2 regions of the Cupriavidus sp. 01L45 genome follow, and region 2 is predicted to be linked to the other one. Evidence: predicted binding sites of a transcription regulator. Region 2 holds the regulator's gene; the other holds the start of a gene.

Region 1 (5,314 bases), on a different contig from region 2:
TGCAAATCCGGGATCGCGCGGCACCATCAGTTCGAAATCGAACAGCAGGCCACCATTGCGGTATTCCGGCAAGCCCGTCAGCGCCTCCAGCCCGGTCACGGCCAGGCCGGCATCTTCGAGCGGCTCCAGCAGCGAGTACGTCAGCCACTGCGTCAGCTTGTGGAAAGGCACCAGCCCGTCGGTGCAGGCCGGATGTGGCCAGCAGTCCCCCAACGATATGCCACCGAGGCTGACGCGCCCCGGCCACACGGGCCCGAGCGCTACCAGCAGCGTGGTCAGCACGAAGCCGGCCTCGATCTGGCCGTCGACGGCATGTGCCTTGAGGTAGTCATACAGGTTGCCCAGACGCGCAGGCGTGCCGAACACGGCCGGCGTGGCCTGCGCCACTTCGCCCAACCGGCGCAGCAGGCCGGCACGGCCGTCCAGGCCAACCAGCCGATTGTGCTGTGCCACCTGGAAGGCGGTCGCGATGGAAGGCGCGTCGATCCGCATCAGCCGCTCGGCATCGGAGCGCAGCGGCTGGCCCGGCTGGGCGGAAAAACCACCGCGCGCGAACAAGTCGAAGCTGGCTACGCCAAGCCCCTCGGAACGGGTCAGCAGCAGGTCGCTGGCCGGATCGCGGTAGCGCCAGTCGGGGCCTGCGCCGGCGTCCAGCAATACGCTGGGAATCACCAGATCGATGCCGATGCGGGCGCGCTCCTCGCGGTCAGCCTCGCCGGAAAGCCCGCCGCGTTCGCACAGGATCTGCCAGCGGTCCAGCCTCTCGCCGGGACCGCCGCTTTCAAAGTGGCGCCAGCGGCTGTGGTACGGCACGTTCAGGTCCGGATAACGTTCCCGGATGGTGGTCGCCACATAATCGGCCACCGCCGGAATCCGTTCCGGGTGCCACGTGAACAGCTCTGACGCGCCTGCCGCCACATGGTCCGTCACGGCGGCGCATCGGGTGCGTACCGCCAGGCCGGTCAGCAGCGCCGCGGCCGGATGGCCCGCCGGCACGGGACTGGCCCATCCGCCGCGGCCATCCGCGTCATTCGTGAACGCACTGGGGGAGCCCTGCGGGCCGCCCGCTTCGGGTATCTCGTTCATTCGTCCAGTCCTCTACCCTTGGCCAGCGCGAGTTCCTCGGCACCGGGCGGGGTATAGCTCGTGAAATAGCCAGCCGCCACCTTGGCGTCGATTTCCACTCGGGCATCGGCCGGGATCAGTGCATCGGGAATCGCTACCTGTTCGACCACCTCGATACCCTGAGCGGTCAGCGCCCCGTGCTTCATATTACTCATCGAAGCCCAGCGATCGATACGCTTGATGCCAAGCCAGTGAAATACATCGGGCATGAGTTCCTGGAAGCGCATGTCCTGCACGCCGGCCACGCACTCCGTACGCGCGAAATACGTCTCGGCCCGGTCGCCGCCGACCTGGCGCTTGCGGGCGTTGTAGACCAGGAACTTCGTCACTTCGCCCAGTGCCCGGCCCTCCTTGCGGTTGTAGACCACCAGGCCCACCCCGCCCTGCTGCGCCATCTCGATGCAAACCTCGATGCCATGCGCCAGGTAGGGCCGGCAGGTACAGATATCGGAGCCGAACACGTCCGAGCCGTTGCACTCGTCGTGCACGCGGCAGGCCACCTTGGTCTCGGGCTTGCCCAGCTTGGCCACATCGCCGAAAAAGTACAGGGTCATGCCACCGATCGGCGGCAGGAACACCTTCAGGTCGGGCCGCGTCACCAGTTCGGGGAACATGCCGCCGGTCTGCTCGAACAGGCTGCGGCGCAGCATGCTCTCCTTGATCTCGAAGCGGCGCGCGAGCGCCGGCAGGTACCAGACCGGGTCGATCGCTGCCTTGGTGACACGTACGTCGCCATTGGCGTGCAGGATCTGGCCGTCAGGCGTGAGGCGGCCGGCTGCAATGGCTCCCGTCAGTTCCGGCATATTGATGTGTGCCCGCGTAATGGCGATCGTCGGCCGGATATCGATACCCGCCGCGATGCGGTCTGCAAAGGCAGTCGAGACCAGATGGCCCCAAGGATCCAGGGAGACGATCTTGTCCGGGTCGCTCCATTGCGGATGGGGCCCGACGATTTCCGCCGGAGAGGTATCGGTGAGATCGGCGCGATGATCCCGCTGCAACTTGCCGGAGGCCACCGCCAGCGCCCGATACACCGCATAGGCGCCGGAGTGGGTGCCAATGACATTGCGTTGGGCCGGATTGGTCACGCTGGCGATCACGGGTCCGCGCTCCGCCGCCGTGGCGGCCCCCCAGTGGATGGGTTCGGCCGGCTTGTCGCGGCGCGCGTGCGAAGTCAGGACAATATGGTCGGACATGGCAGCCTCGGAACAGGAATCCTGACCAAACGGTCAGGTTTGCAATTCCATAGTAGGCAACCTTCGTGCCATATCCCAATGCTAGTTTCTACCCTGTGTTGCATGCCGCACGATGGCGTGCCGCACCATCCGCGTGCGCGCGCCGCCCCGCTGGCCAGTTCATGGTGCACAGGCACCATGCAAAAGAAAAGCGGCACCCAGCCGCTGGGGCGGGGTGCCGCTAGGCTGTGATCGCGAGGGGTCAGGTCGACCGATGCTGCCCGCCCTGCTGCCGCTGGGCCGGTTCCGCGCGCGCCGGCCACAAGGCCATGCGCAATGCGCGTAGCGGGTCGGTACTCTCCACGTAACGGTGGAACACGGTGCCGGCAACGTTGCTCAACAGCCATGCCAGTATCATGCCCAGCGCATTGAGCAGCGGCCGATTCGGTGCAACGTGGAATACCACCGCGTTCACGACCAGGCACACCGGGAAATGCACCAGGAAGACCGAGTAGGAAATGCGCCCGAAAAATGCCAGGCTCGGGGCCTGCGGCCAGCGATCCAGCCACCCTCCGCGCCGCGCAACGGCCAGCAGCAGGGCGATGGATAGCGCCACGGCAATGCGCAGGCGGAAGTCCACGATCAGTGCCGCCAGCACCACTGCGCCCAGCACCAGCAACGCAACCGGCGAACGCTCCGGTGCGGAGGCCCAGAACGCCAGCGTGCCCATGCCATAGGCGCCGAAGAAGTAAATCGCCCAGATATCCCAGGCCGCATCCCGGTTAAACCAGAACAGCGAAGCCACGACCAGCCCCGCCACCACCAGCGGCCCGAGCGGGCTGCCGCCGACATCGAACCATTGCGCGCAGCGGCGCGCCGCCCACAGCGCAACAATCAGCAAGACGAACAGTTGCAGATCGATGGCCACGTACCAGACGCCGGCCGACAACGCGTCGAAGTCGAGCACGTTGTGCAACAGCAGCACATGCGCCAGGAACTGATGCAGGCCGGGGGCCGACGGAATGGAATCGTGATGCATCCAGGTGCGCGCAATGGCGGCACCGGCAATCGCAATCAGGATGGCCACGCTATAGGGCACCACCAGCTTCTGGTAGCGGCGCCAGATCGCCTGCAAGGGATGCGGCACCACCAGATGCCCGCCCGGCGCCAGGCTACGCGCCGCCAGGAAGCCGCTGATGACGAGAAAAGCCTGAACGGCGATACGCGCGTACTGCGAAAACCAGTCAAGGAGGTCGGGAGCCAGCACGTGCGCCGCATCGGACATGGGGCCGTAGAAGGCAAGATGGTGCAGCACGATCAGTTGGGAACTGATCGCCTTGAGAGCGTCAATGCACGCCATGCGCGAAGGACGGGGGCTCATTTGTTATAAGAATGCTACAAAGTACACAAGGGCCGGATTTTACTCCCAAGAAACACGATCGGTACCGAAACGGGCCAGGATGGAGCGTGACGATTTGTTTCAATGAGGCACAATCACCACATCTTTTCAACAAATAGATATCTTAACGTCACATTAATATGGTTTCGGCTTAGAAACCGTGGCCGATGCCTGCCGTCGCTCGCTCCTGCCAGCCTGTCCCGGCCAGGGCGTTCGGTGGACACGCCGCCTTGGCGGAATTTACGCTGCAACGCGGAAGCGGCTTCGGCCTGATTCAATTCGCGCTGCGCCGGCTAGCGGCGCGCCACCCGGCACGACAGCCAGAAAAGCACCGCCGCCGCCGCTAGCGAAACCCAGTAATCCGTCGGCGCGCCGGCCCACCAGTGAATATGCCAGGGCACGAAATCCGGTGAGAAGCGCGCCAGCCCGAACGCCGGGTTCAGCACGAACCACAGGAAGTCCTCGGCGATCCAGAACAGCATGATGCAGGCGATCACGCGCGCTTCGGCTCGCCAGTTCCAGCGTCCACCGTAGACCAGCGGGAAATGGAAGAACAGTGCCACGCAAGGGAACACCCACGCGTGATAACCGGTCATCGGGCGGCCGCCCCAGAAGATCTCCAGCAGCCAGTGATGTTCGACGCGCCAGGTGGGCAGGTTTGCCGCCCAGCCCGCGGCGCCTTCGATCTGGATCTCCACATTGGCGAAGAAATACGCCAATAGCAGCGTCCAGGCAACGGTAAGCATCAGCACCAGTGGATGCCGCGACGGACAGGACTGCGCGCGCTGGTGCGAAGCCGAGAGATTTAGGGCGCGCATCTCAGCGTCCCGCCTGCGCCACACCCGCAGCCTGCCCGGTCAGTTGGCCGCACCGTTCCAGGTGCCCCAGCACGGTTCCCAGCACGCGGCGCGCCGCCGCCGGTTGCCCCAGCGCGCGGGCGCGCACGCGCATCTGATCGAGCCGCGCCGGCTCCGCCAGCAATAGCCGGACACGATATTCGAGCGACACGAGATCGACTGCCTTGAGCGCAGCGCCCTGCTCCAGCAGGTAATCGGCGTTGCGCTCCTCCTGGCCGGGGATGGGCGCATTGACCACCATCGGCACACCCATCGCCAGGCATTCGGATGTGGTCAGGCCACCGGGCTTGGTGATGACCAGGTCGGAGCACGCCATCAGGCGCTCCACTTCGTTGGTGAAGCCAAAGGGGAAGAGCCGGGAGGTATGCGCGCAAGCCAGTGTCTTGAGCCGCGCCAGCGCCGTCTCATTGCGCCCGGCGAGCACGATCAGCTGGAAATCGTGATCGAGCCGTATCAGTGCATCGGCCACTTCGTCAAGGCCTCCCAGCCCTGCCCCGCCCCCCATCAGCATGATCGTGCGCCGGGCCGCATCGAGCCCGAAGTGCCGCGCGCAAGCCTGGCGATCCTGCGGGTGGGAAAAAGCCGGCACCACCGGGATGCCGGTGGTATGGATGCGGCCGGCCTCGATGCGATTGGCCCGCATGCGAAAGGCGATTTCCTCGCTGGCGGCGAAATAGCCCGTCATATTGGGAATCACCCACATGCCGTGCAGATCGAAATCGGTCACCTGCACCCACACCGGCACCGCCAGCCGCAGC
Region 2 (11,826 bases):
TCTATCCGGTGTCGGCGCAGAAGGGCCTGGTGGCCAAGGTCACGCACGATGACGACTTGCTGGCGCGCAGCGGCCTGCCGCAATTCGAACATGTTCTGTCGGATCAACTGATTCCACAGCGGCGTGAGATCGTCGCCGACCAGGTACAGCGCTCGGTGGAGGAAATGACGCGTGGCGCGCAGCAACTGCTGCAGAGCCGCCGCCGCAGCATCGTCGAGCAGTTGTTCGAGTTGCGCGGCCTGCGCGGCAAGAACCACGCGATGGTCAAGCACATGCTGATGCGTGTGCAGTCCGAAAAGGAAGAGTTCGAGCAGAGCATCGCCAAGTTCCAGGCGCTGCGTCTTGTGTTCGGACGTCACAGCGCCGATATCATCAAGAGCCTGCAACTGCGCGACGTGCGCCGCACCATGCGCGAGCGCCGCGAGCAGATGAAGGAGCGCTTCTTCTCGCGCGGCATGCGCGAGGACATGGACGGGCTGTTCGCCCGGCTAGGCGAACTGGTCAGCGAGGCTGACCAGAAGATCGTCCAGCTACACCAGCTCACCGACAGCATGTACCGCCGCTTCAATGCCGAGCACGGCTTCACGTTGCCGGCGCCGATCCAGTTTGTCACCGCGCGCTACGTGAGCGAACTGCAGCAGACGCTGGCACTGGCCCAGACGCACTTCGGCGCCATGAGCATGCTGACCCGCTCGCGTCCGCAACTGGTGCAAAGCGCGTTCTCCACTGTTGCAAGCCGCGTGCTGGAAACCTTCCGCGATCTCAACCGCGATATCGAGATCTGGCTCAAGTCAGTGATGACGCCGCTGGAGGCGCAGGTACGCGAGCATCAGAAGCAACTGCGTCGCCGGGTCGACTCGATCGAGCGCATCCACGAGGCGACCGACACGCTGGAAAGCCGCATCGCGCAGCTGGAGGAAGTGCTGAACGGGCTGGACGAGCGCAGCGGACGCATCGAATCCTTCTCCCGGCAGATCCTGCGGCCTGACGCCGAAGACGGCCAGCTCAGGGCCGTCGCCGCCTGAAGCACGGCTGGCGCGCGGTGCCGGAGGCGGCAAGGCGGTATCATGACGCGCCGCCGCTTCCGGCGCTTCCGCCTTTTCCGTCACGTTCCCGATGCCCCGCAAGCCAGCCGCTACTCCCGCCGTTTCTTCCACCGATCTTTCCCTGGCCGCCGTTCCCGCCGTTCCCGCCGTTCCCGCCGATTTCGCCACGCGCGTGGTGGATTGGCAGCGCCTGCACGGGCGCCATGACTTGCCGTGGCAGAACACCCGCGACCCTTACCGGATCTGGTTGTCGGAGATCATGCTGCAGCAGACCCAGGTCAGCGCGGTGATCGAGTATTTCCAGCGTTTCGTCGGCCGCCTGCCTACCGTTGCCGCTCTGGCGGAGGCTAGCGCGGACGAGGTGATGGCGCTCTGGGCAGGGCTTGGCTATTACTCGCGCGCGCGCAACCTGCACCGCTGCGCCAAGAGCGTGATGAGCGAGCACGGCGGCGTGTTTCCTACCGATCCCGAGGTGCTGGTGACGCTGCCCGGCATCGGCCGCTCGACCGCGGCGGCCGTGGCCGCCTTCAGTGTTGGCGTGCGATCCCCCATCCTGGACGGCAATGTCAAGCGCGTCTTCGCTAGGTTCTTCGGCATCCACGGCCATCCGGGCGTCAAGGCGGTGGAGAACCGCATGTGGCAAATCGCGGAGGAGGTGTTGCCCCCGAAGGGGCCTGGACAGGCCGAGGACATGGTGTCCTATACCCAGGGCGTAATGGATCTCGGCGCCACCGTCTGTTCGCGCGGCAAGCCGGCCTGCCTTGCTGCCGCGGCGTCGTGCCCGCTGGCCAGCGACTGCGTGGCGCGCCGGGACGGCCTGACCGCCGCGCTGCCCACGCCGAAACCGCGTGCCGCCATTCCCGAGCGCAGCACCGTCATGCTGCTGGTCCGGCGCGGCCGTGAAGTCCTGCTGGCGTTGCGACCCGACAGCGGCATCTGGGGCGGCCTCTGGAGCCTGCCTGAAATGCCGGTGGATACCGTGCCCTTCGATGCCGAACTGGCCGAAGACGCCGCCCGCGAACGCGCCCGCGATTTCGGCACGCCCGGCACCGCCAGCATGGTCGGCGAACTCACCCACGTCTTCACCCACTTCCGCCTGCTGATCCGCGCCATCCGCGTGGACGTCACCGGCCTGAGCGCCCACGACGCAGCCGATGGCACTCCGCTACGCTGGCTCTCGCTGGACGATCTCGATGCGGTGGGCACACCGGCACCGGTGCGCAAGCTGCTCGAAGCACAGGCGCTGGGGGGATTGTTCTAAAGCTAAAGCCCTTTGCCGCGTGGGAGGCTCAGAGAATATGGTGTTGACGCATGTACTTGTGCACGATCTCGATCCGCATCCCCGCGTCCGGCAGCGCCATCAGCATCTGCTTGGCCTTGAGCGGCACGGGCAGCAACTCGCATAGCCGATTGGCCACCCAGCTCGGGTCATCCCACAGGAACGGCTCTGCAAACGGAAGCTTGCCCGGATGCTCCGCGTGGAGCGAGGCGACGATACGGCGCAGCACAGCAAGGCATTCGCCCAGCAGTTCAAGCTTGCAGTCGATGATGTCGGGCGGCAGCAATTCCGCCTGACCCACCAGCAAACCATCGGCGCGCACACTGTGGCCTATCAGCCGGAAGCGCTGGCGCCCGCGCGCACTGATCAGCAGCACGCCAAGCTGCTCCATATTGCAGTCGACGATATCCGCCAGGCAGCCGATGGTCTCGGGCATGGTGGGTTCATTGGGGCGGGCGACCTCGTTGCCGCTGGCGATCAGGCAGACGCCGAAAGGTGTGTGATCGCGCATGCAAGCGCGCACCATATCCACATAGCGTGCTTCAAAAACGCGCAGCGGCAGCAGGCCATCCGGAAAGAGTACGGTGTGCAGCGGAAACAGCGGCAGGCCATCCAGCGCAGGCGGTACCGACGATGTACCGGACGAAGCGGTGGTCGAAGCGGATGAGCCGGGCGTGGCGTGTGAGGACATGCTGAGCCAGCAGAGTTTCGGGCGGGAATTGCCGAGCCTGGCCGCGAAACCTGCAGCTGCGGCCTTCAGCCGCCGGGTGCGAGCTCGCGGTGTCTCACCAGCACATTACCATGGGCGCGAAAATAGTTGGCAAGTCTTTCAGCGATGTACACGGAGCGGTGCTGGCCGCCCGTGCAGCCAATGGCGACGGTCAGGTAGCTGCGATTGTCCGCGATGAAACTTGGCAGCCACTTTTCCACGTAGGCGCGGATGTCATCGGCCATGGCCAGCACCATCGGCTGGCTCTGCAGGAAGTCGATCACGGGCTCGTCGCGTCCGGTCAGCGGGCGCAGGGCCAGGTCGTAGTAGGGGTTGGGCAGCGAGCGGACATCGAACACCAGGTCGGCATCGCTGGGCACGCCGTGCTTGAAGCCAAACGATTCGAACAGCAAGGTGAGTTTCAGGTCATCGCCGCGCACGAATTCCTTGATCCACGCGCGCAGCGTATTGGTGCGCACGTTGCTGGTGTCGATACGGTGCGCGGCCTCCGCCAGCGGGCTGAGCAGCTCGCGCTCCATCTCGATGGCTTCGATCAGGGACGTGTCGTTGTATGGCGCATCGAGCGCATTGTCTGCAACGCCCGCAGGTTCGGCATTGGCCGAGAGGGTCGCCTTGTCGATACGCATCGACAGCGGGTGGCGCCGCCGCGTTTCCGAGTATCGCTGCACCAGCGCATCCGTATTGGCGGTCAGGAAAACCACCCGGACCTGGTGTTCGGAGGCGAGGTTGCGCAGCGTGCCGGGCAATTCGTCCAGCGATTCGCGGCTGCGGATGTCGGTAGCGACGCCAAGATGGGTGTAACCCTGGCTTGCGAGATACTGGGCCAGCGCCGGAATAAACTGAGCCGGCAGGTTGTCAACGCAGTAGTAACCTGCGTCTTCCAGTACGTTCAAGGCAACGGATTTGCCGGAGCCGGAGATTCCGGTGATAAGTATGATGCGCATAGCACGACAAGCATAACATCAGGTGATGACGCCGTCATGACGGCGAGGCGCCAACAAAAATGGCGAACCGAAGGGTTCGCCATTTTCGCATGTCCGCATGCTAAGTGACGCGGGGGCTTACTTGGAGAGGCACTCGCTCATGAAGGCTTTGCGCTCGTCGCCCTTCTTGCCGGTAGCGTCCTTGTTGCACGCCGTCATCTTTTCCTGCTGGCTGTTCTTGGCGGGAGCGGCGGCGGGTTTGTTGGAGAGGCAGTCGCTCATGAAGGCCTTGCGCTCGTCGCCCTTCTTGCCGGCGGCCTGCGTATTGCAGGCCTTCATCTTGTCCTGTTGGGAGTTTGTCGCCGCGGGCGCCGCCGGTGCTGCCGGTTTTGCGGACGTTGCGGGTGCCGCGGGCGTTGCGGTTGCTGCGGCCGGTGCATTCTGGGCGAAGGCGCCGCTGGCGAAAAGCGGGGCTACCAGCACGCACATCGCGATCATTCTCTTCATGCTTGCTCTCCTGGCTGTGGAAAACTTCATGGCTGCTGGCCATGTCGGCGCGGCAACTCGGGCTGGGCTCAATGTCCATTACTGCACAAAACGGCCTGTGCCCCAAACGCGTTGACGACGGAAGCGCGGACGAATGCAATCAATTGAAACAGCCCAGGCACGGCGCTGGCTGCCTAGAGTAGCCGGCCCTGGCCCCGCGATGCCACATCGGCTTGCATCGCGGCGCGCTGGCGGTCCATGAAATCGCGCAGCGTGTCGATGCCGCGCAGGCGCAGGATGGTGTTGCGGACGGCGGCCTCGACCAGCACGGCGAGATTTCGGCCGGCCGCCACCTGGATCTTGACCATGTGGATGGGCAGGCCGAGCACATCCAGATACTGGGAATCCAGCGGCAGGCGTTCGAATTCGCCGTCGTTGCGGCGCACCAGCTGCACCACCAGTTTCAGCTTCATCTTCCGGCGCACCGCGGTCTCGCCAAAGATCGTCTTGATGTCGAGCAGGCCCAGGCCGCGCACTTCAAGCAGGTTTTGCAGCAGGGGCGGGCAGCGGCCTTCAATGAAATCGGGTCCGAGCCGGACAAAATCCACGGCATCGTCCGCCACCAGCCCATGTCCGCGTGAAATCAGCTCCAGGCCGAGCTCACTCTTGCCCAGGCCGGATTCACCCATCACCAGCACGCCCATGCCGAGGATGTCGAGGAATACGCCGTGCATGGTCACGCGTGGCGCGGAAATGCGCGACAGGTAGAGGCGCAGGTGATCGATCACCGCCGCCGAGGACACCGGCGTAGTGAACAAGGGCGTGGAGGAACGCGTGCAGCGCAGTTCCAGGTCGGGCGGTGGCTCCATGCCGTCGGCAATCACCAGGAAGGGCGGTTCCAGCAGGATCAGCTCACCCATCTGGCGCTTGCGCATCTCGTCGTCGAGACGCTGGTAATACGTGATCTCGGGCTTGCCCAGGACCTGGATCCGGTTCGGGTGGATCAGGTTCAAGTGGCCGACGAGATCGGCCGCGGAAGTGGCTTCACGTGCGAACTCGACATCGAACGCCCGGTCGGCGCCTTCCAGACCGGCTACCCAGGAGAGTTTGATATCGGCTGCGTTGTCGTCGAAGATCGACTGCGAGGTGACGCCAGTGAGTTCCATGCGGGTGCTTTCAGGAGCGAGCTTTCAGACAGCGGGGACAATTGCCCCGCTCGCCTGCGTAAAGATCGCCGAGGCCGGTCAGGGGTGCCATTGCGTCAGCAACTGGTGCACGTCATCGGGGGTGGGCAGGGTAGCCAGTCCTTCGCGCATCTCGCGGTCGGACAGCAGCTGGGCGATCTCCGAGAGAATCTCCAGATGTTGCTGGGTGGCCTGTTCGGGCACCAGCAGGAAGATCAGCAGCGCTACCGGCTTGCCGTCGGGAGATTCGAAGGGGATCGGCTCGGCCAGGCGCATGAAGGCGYCAAGTGGCTGCTTCAGTCCCTTGATGCGGCCATGCGGAATGGCAACCCCGGCGCCAAGACCAGTGGACCCCAGCGATTCGCGGGCGAACAGGTTGTCGGTCACGGTAGCGCGCGCCACGCCATGGTTGTTCTCGAAGAGGAGCCCGGCCTGTTCGAACACGCGCTTCTTGCTGGTGACGCTGACGTCGAGGTTGATGTTGCCGGGTGGCAGCAATTTAGCCAAACGATTCATGTGGAATGCGCAGGGTTTTCTAGTAAGCAGGCCCGGGGCCGGGAGGCATCGCGCCGGGCAAAAAAGAAGAAAAAACCAAGGTCCGAAGTTTCACCGGGTGTCCCCCTGCCGGTGTCGGGCGTCTGGCCATTATAGAGCAGGCCCGCCCCCGCCTTGTGCATTGCAATACCCGATGCGCGGAAGCGGTGCCGCGTGCACGGAAAAATCGTTGAGCTTGAGAACTATGTATTGCACAGCATACACCGGTCCATATGCGTTGCGGAATCCCCCGCGTGGTCCCGGATGAGCGCCAGGAACGAAAAAGCCGCGCTATGGGCGCGGCTTGATTCCGGTTTCAAGGGAGTGACACCGGCGGCCCGGTCTGTGGGCCACCAGGCACGGTCATTGCTGCATCTGCGATGCGGCCATCTGATACTTGACCGCTTCGCGGTCGTGGCTTTGCACGCGATCCTTATGGCGAATCACCTGCCGGTCGAGCTTGTCGACGAGCGCGTCGATAGCGGCATACAGGTCTTCATGATGCGCTTCGACAAAGATGTCCTTGCCCTTGAGATGTAGATTGATTTCCGCGTACTGCCGCCGGTCCTTTTCTTTTGTATTGTCGACAGAGAGCAGCACACTTACGCCAATGACTTGATCAAAATGCCTGACGATACGCTCCAGTTTCGTTTCCACGTACTCACGCAGCGGGGGCGTGATGTCCAAGTGGTGTCCACTGATCTTGAAGTTCATAGCGTTTCTCCTTCTGAAAGAGTTGCACCAGGCAGGCGATGCAACTCGGCTACAAAGTCTTGCGGAGAGTAACTGCCGGAATCTTGAGCGCCTCGCGGTATTTGGCAACGGTGCGTCGTGCCACTACGAAGCCTTGCTCGCCGAGCAATTCGGCAATCCGGCTGTCGGACAAGGGATTCCTGGCGTCTTCGGCTCCTATCAGTTGCTTGATCAACGCACGAATTGCCGTTGACGAGGCCGCGCCGCCGGTTTCTGTGGATACGTGACTGCCGAAGAAATACTTCAGCTCGAAAGTCCCCATCGGCGTTGCCATGTATTTATTGGTAGTCACCCGAGAGATGGTGGACTCGTGTAAACCCAGTGTATCGGCAATCTCCCGCAAAACCAAGGGGCGCATCGCAATTTCACCGTGGGTGAAGAAGTTCTTTTGACGTTCGACAATAGCTTGTGCAACGCGCAATATCGTGTCGAACCTTTGCTGGATATTCTTGATCAACCAGCGTGCCTCCTGCAGTTTTTGCTGCAGTCCCGCAGCACCCGCATCGCCTTTTGCACCGCGCAATATCTGCGCGTACATGTCGTTGATACGTAGCCGCGGCATCACATCCGGATTGAGCTGCGCGATCCAGCCGCCATTCAGTTTACGGACAAAAACATCGGGCACGACGAAGTCGGCTTCGGGGCGGCTGTACGCATGGCCCGGATAAGGCGCCAGAGAGCGGATCAGTTCATGCGCCGACTTCAATTCCGGCTCGTCCACCTGCAGCGCTTTTTTCAGGCGCGTGTAGTCGCGCACCGCGAGCAGTTCCAGGTGATTGGTGACAATGGTCAGCGCCAGGTCGCGCTGCGGGTGCTTGATGCGGCGCAATTGCAGCGCCAGGCATTCGGCCGCATTGCGTGCGCCGACACCAGGCGGATCGAAGCTCTGCAGCAGGGTAAGGACGGCGTGGATCTCGTCGACCTCGAATTCAAGTTCATCCGYCAGTTCGCTGCAGATTTCCTCGAGCGAGGCGCTCAGGTAGCCGTCGTCGTCCAGCGACTCGACCAGGAAGATGGCCAGCCCCTTGTCGCGCAACGAAATTTTCAGCGGCGCGAGCTGTTCCATCAGATGTTCGCGCAGCGTGGGTTCGGCGTCGCGCAACTGCATCGGGGTCTTTTCGTCGTCGTCGCCTTGCGGGCGGCGGGCGAAGTCGTCGAGGCTCCAGTCGTTGCCGTAGTCCTCGTTGCTGTCGGAATAGCTGTCTTCGGCCTCGGGCGCGCCGTCGGGGCGGTTCTCGCTGGTGCCCTGGCCGTCGGCGGGCGCCGGCGCGGGAGCGCTCTGCATGTTGACCGAGCCGTCGGCGGCAACGCGCAACGGGCTGTCGAGCCAGTCGTTCTCGCGTTCGAGCAAAGGGTTCTCGGTCAGCGCCTGTTCCACTTCCTGCTGCAGTTCGAGCGTGGACAGTTGCAGCAGCCGGATCGACTGCTGGAGTTGCGGCGTGAGCGCGAGATGCTGCGAGAGGCGGAGCTGTAGCGACGGTTTCATGCGACCTATTTTATGCCCAACTTCCGTGCCGGTGGAACGGAAATTGCTATCGCTGATGACGCCGTGATCGTTGCAGGGTAAAAGGCGACACCGGAGCCACCTTGGGCACAAGGTCGCCGCAGCTGCCGCTTGCTGTGGCGCGCCGCGTTACATGCGGAAATTCTCGCCCAGGTAGACCTTGCGCACCGACTCGTTGGCGATGATGTCTTCAGGCCGGCCCGAGGCCAGCACGGCGCCTTCGCTGATGATGTAGGCGTGATCGCAGATGCCCAGCGTCTCGCGCACGTTGTGGTCGGTGATCAGCACGCCGATATTGCGCGCCTTGAGGAAGCTGACGATGCGCTGGATCTCGCCCACCGCGATCGGGTCGACGCCGGCGAAGGGCTCGTCTAGCAGGATGAAGCGGGGCGCCGAGGCCAGGGCGCGGGCGATTTCCACGCGGCGGCGTTCGCCGCCTGACAGCGAAAGCGCCGGATTGTCGCGCAGGTGGGCAATCTGGAGGTCATCGAGCAGCGTGTCCAGCCGGCGCTCGAGTTCGGCCTTGCCAAGTGGCTTGCCGTCCTGGATCTGCAATTCCAGTACCGCGCGGATGTTCTCCTGCACATTCAGCTTGCGGAACACCGAAGCTTCCTGCGGCAGGTAGGACAGGCCCATGCGTGCCCGTTCGTGAATGGCCAGGCCGCTGATGTGCTTGTCGTCGAGCACGATGTCGCCCTCGTCCAGTGCCACCAGTCCCACGATCATGTAGAAGGAGGTGGTCTTGCCCGCGCCGTTGGGCCCCAGGAGTCCGACCACCTCGCCGCTCTTTACGTCGAGGGACACATCCTTGACCACCGTGCGCGAGCCGTAGCGCTTTTTCAGGTGGCGCACGACCAGCGTGCTGCTGTCCTTCAGGGTGGCGGGCTGGGAGGGTGCGGTTTGGGTAACGGTCATGAAGGCTGAATCCGTGGATCGGGCGACGCGGCGGCGTCAGGGATTGACGGGGGCGGGCGCAGGCTTGAGCGGCAGCGGGGCGCCGGCGGCGCCGCTGGCGGGTTGCTCCTGGCGCGGTGACAACACGGCGCGCACGCGACCGGACGGGCTGCCCGCCGTCGCGTTCTCCGTACCGCCGCTGGCGGTGTAGAACTCGTTGCGGCTGTCGTAGGTGATCACTGCGCCGCGGATCTCGTCGACCAGCTTGGCGCCGGCCAGCCGCGCCATGCGTGCGCGGCCGATTAGCTTGGACAGTTCCTGCTTGCCGTCATACTCGATGCGGTCGCCCCAGCCGTCGATGTATTCGTCGACGTTGTCGCGCTTCTGGCGGATATAAGCCTGCTTGCCGCCCTTGGACGTAGCCACGGCGTACTGGTAGCCCTCGGGATCGGTGCGCACTTCGGCCGCGTCGGATTTCAACACCATGGTGCCCTTGGTCAGCACCACGTTGCCAGTCAGCACATAAACCTGCTTGACGTCGTCATAGCTGGCGTTGTCGGCTTCCAGTACCAGCGGTTTCTCGCGGTCGGCTTTCTCCGCGCTGGCGGGCGCGGCCAGCGTGAGGCCGAGGACGGCTGCCAGCGTCAGCAAAGCGGCCGTGCTGCGGCGGCGACAGGACGATGTCGTCAGGAGTGAATTCATGTTGGCGTGATGGCGGTTGGCGCGGACGGCTGTGGCCCGCGGGCGGCTTCGTTTCCTGGCGGCTGTTTCCGGGCAAGGCGGGCGGGGCTGCGCGGGCGGCACCCGCCTGGGTACCGTTTGCGCCCGCTCGCCTGGCCAGCACTGCTTCGCTTCATCTGGCAACAGCCTCTCGGGTCTTTGTTATCTGGGCTACTTCGCGGGACTCGCCGGCGGCCCCGTAATAATGGTGCCGCGTACGTTACCCAGCAATTGTACTTCGCGGGTGACATTGTTGAAGATCAGCCCGTTTGCCGTCATCACCGACGGGCCGCGGGTCAGCTTGACGGCTTTGTCGGTCTTCACGATGTCATCGTTGATCAGCACCTGGAAATACTCCGAGGCGGCTGTCATCTGCGGATCCTTGGCCGGGTCCGGCCCTTGGGCACGCACGATAAAGGCATTGCCGAACAGGTCGATCACCGAGCCTGCCGCGTTCATCGTGCCGCGATCGGAGTGGCCCGTGACAGGCGGGCGGTCGATTTCGTAGGCGCGCATGGCCGGACGCGTCACTTCGTAGGTCTGGTCGTCCTCGAAGTGGATCATCTTGTCGCCGGTGAACCGCATCTTGGTGTTGCCGTCCTCGGCCAGTTCGGTGGCGGAGAAGCGGACCATGTAGTAATCGGGCTCATGCTTCTTGCCCACCGGCCCGGTGGCGGCTTCTTTCGGGGAATTGACCTGCACCAGCCAGAAAGTGCTGCCCGCCACTAGCGCCATCAACAGCAGCGGCAAGGCGCGCATTCCTAGCCGGCTCAGGGAGGACAGGATATCCCGCATAGTTTGTGGGTGCCCTCAGATGACCTTGGCGCGGGTCAGGTCGTGGATGTGCAGGGCACCGACCAGGCGCTGGTCGGCATCGACCACCAGCATCTGGTTGATGCGGTTCGCCTCCATGACCTGCACGGCTTCCACCGCCAGCTGGTCCGGCCCCACCGTATGCGGCGAGCGGTGCATCACCTCGCTGATGGGCACGGTCTTCCAGTCGCGCGGCGTTTCCAGCAGGCGGCGCAGGTCGCCGTCGGTGAAGACGCCGATCAGGTGGTCGTCCGGATCCACCACCGCGGTCATGGCCATGCCCTTGCGGGTGATTTCCATCAGGGCCTGCGCCAGCGGCGTGCTTTCGCGTACCTTGGGCACTGCGTTGCCGCTGCGCATGACGTCGCGCACATGGGTCAGCAGCTTGCGCCCGAGCGCGCCGCCCGGATGCGAGCGGGCAAAGTCTTCCTCGCCGAAGCCGCGCGCGTCCAGCACCGCCACCGCTAGCGCATCGCCCATCGCCAGCGCGGCGGTGGTGCTGGCGGTGGGGGCCAGGTTAAGCGGGCAAGCCTCTTTCTCCACACCGGCGTTGAGGTGGGCGTCGGCCAGCTTGGCCAGCGTGGAGGCGGGGTTGCCGGTCACGGAGATCAGCTTGGCGCCGATGCGCTTGACGATCGGCACGATCGACAGCAGTTCGGCGGTCTCTCCGGAATTGGAAAAGGCAATCAGCACATCGTCGCGCGTGACCATGCCCAGGTCGCCATGGCTGGCCTCGGCCGGGTGCACGAAAAAGGCCGGCGTGCCGGTCGATGCCAGCGTGGCCGCGACCTTGCGGCCGATGTGTCCCGACTTGCCGATGCCCGACACGACGACGCGTCCGCTGCAATTCAGAGTGAGTTGCACGGCCTGCGCAAATTCGCCGTCCAGGCGGCCCGCGAGGGCGGCGACGGCATCGGCTTCGATCTGGAGGGTCTCGCGAGCGAGCCGAAGTGCTCGATC

The links. The regulator sigma-54, encoded in region 2, starts transcription at its own class of promoters, with help from an activator protein. The targets are predictions, from matches to a motif close to TGGCANGNAANCTGCTTT.
Region 1: the regulator sigma-54 is predicted to act here: its motif matches at 2,375-2,392, upstream of AC1DT6_RS23290 (GTP cyclohydrolase II).

What each region holds. Positions count from the first base shown of each region.
Region 1 is NZ_JBFTSG010000035.1:77,394-82,707, reverse strand. Features, by position in the region: gene AC1DT6_RS23295 (URC4/urg3 family protein) at 1-1,086, opposite strand, end outside; gene AC1DT6_RS23290 (GTP cyclohydrolase II) at 1,083-2,321, opposite strand; gene AC1DT6_RS23285 (acyltransferase family protein) at 2,563-3,681, opposite strand; gene AC1DT6_RS23280 (hypothetical protein) at 3,993-4,517, opposite strand; gene AC1DT6_RS23275 (MGDG synthase family glycosyltransferase) at 4,519-5,314, opposite strand, start outside.
Region 2 is NZ_JBFTSG010000013.1:55,544-67,369, forward strand. Features, by position in the region: gene AC1DT6_RS11185 (dynamin family protein) at 1-1,025, shown strand, start outside; gene mutY (A/G-specific adenine glycosylase) at 1,117-2,307, shown strand; gene AC1DT6_RS11195 (LON peptidase substrate-binding domain-containing protein) at 2,336-3,016, opposite strand; gene rapZ (RNase adapter RapZ) at 3,082-3,999, opposite strand; gene AC1DT6_RS11205 (PsiF family protein) at 4,117-4,485, opposite strand; gene hprK (HPr(Ser) kinase/phosphatase) at 4,659-5,630, opposite strand; gene ptsN (PTS IIA-like nitrogen regulatory protein PtsN) at 5,709-6,164, opposite strand; gene hpf (ribosome hibernation-promoting factor, HPF/YfiA family) at 6,546-6,896, opposite strand; gene AC1DT6_RS11225 (RNA polymerase factor sigma-54) at 6,946-8,421, opposite strand; gene lptB (LPS export ABC transporter ATP-binding protein) at 8,569-9,354, opposite strand; gene lptA (lipopolysaccharide transport periplasmic protein LptA) at 9,391-10,035, opposite strand; gene lptC (LPS export ABC transporter periplasmic protein LptC) at 10,225-10,848, opposite strand; gene AC1DT6_RS11245 (KpsF/GutQ family sugar-phosphate isomerase) at 10,864-11,826, opposite strand, start outside.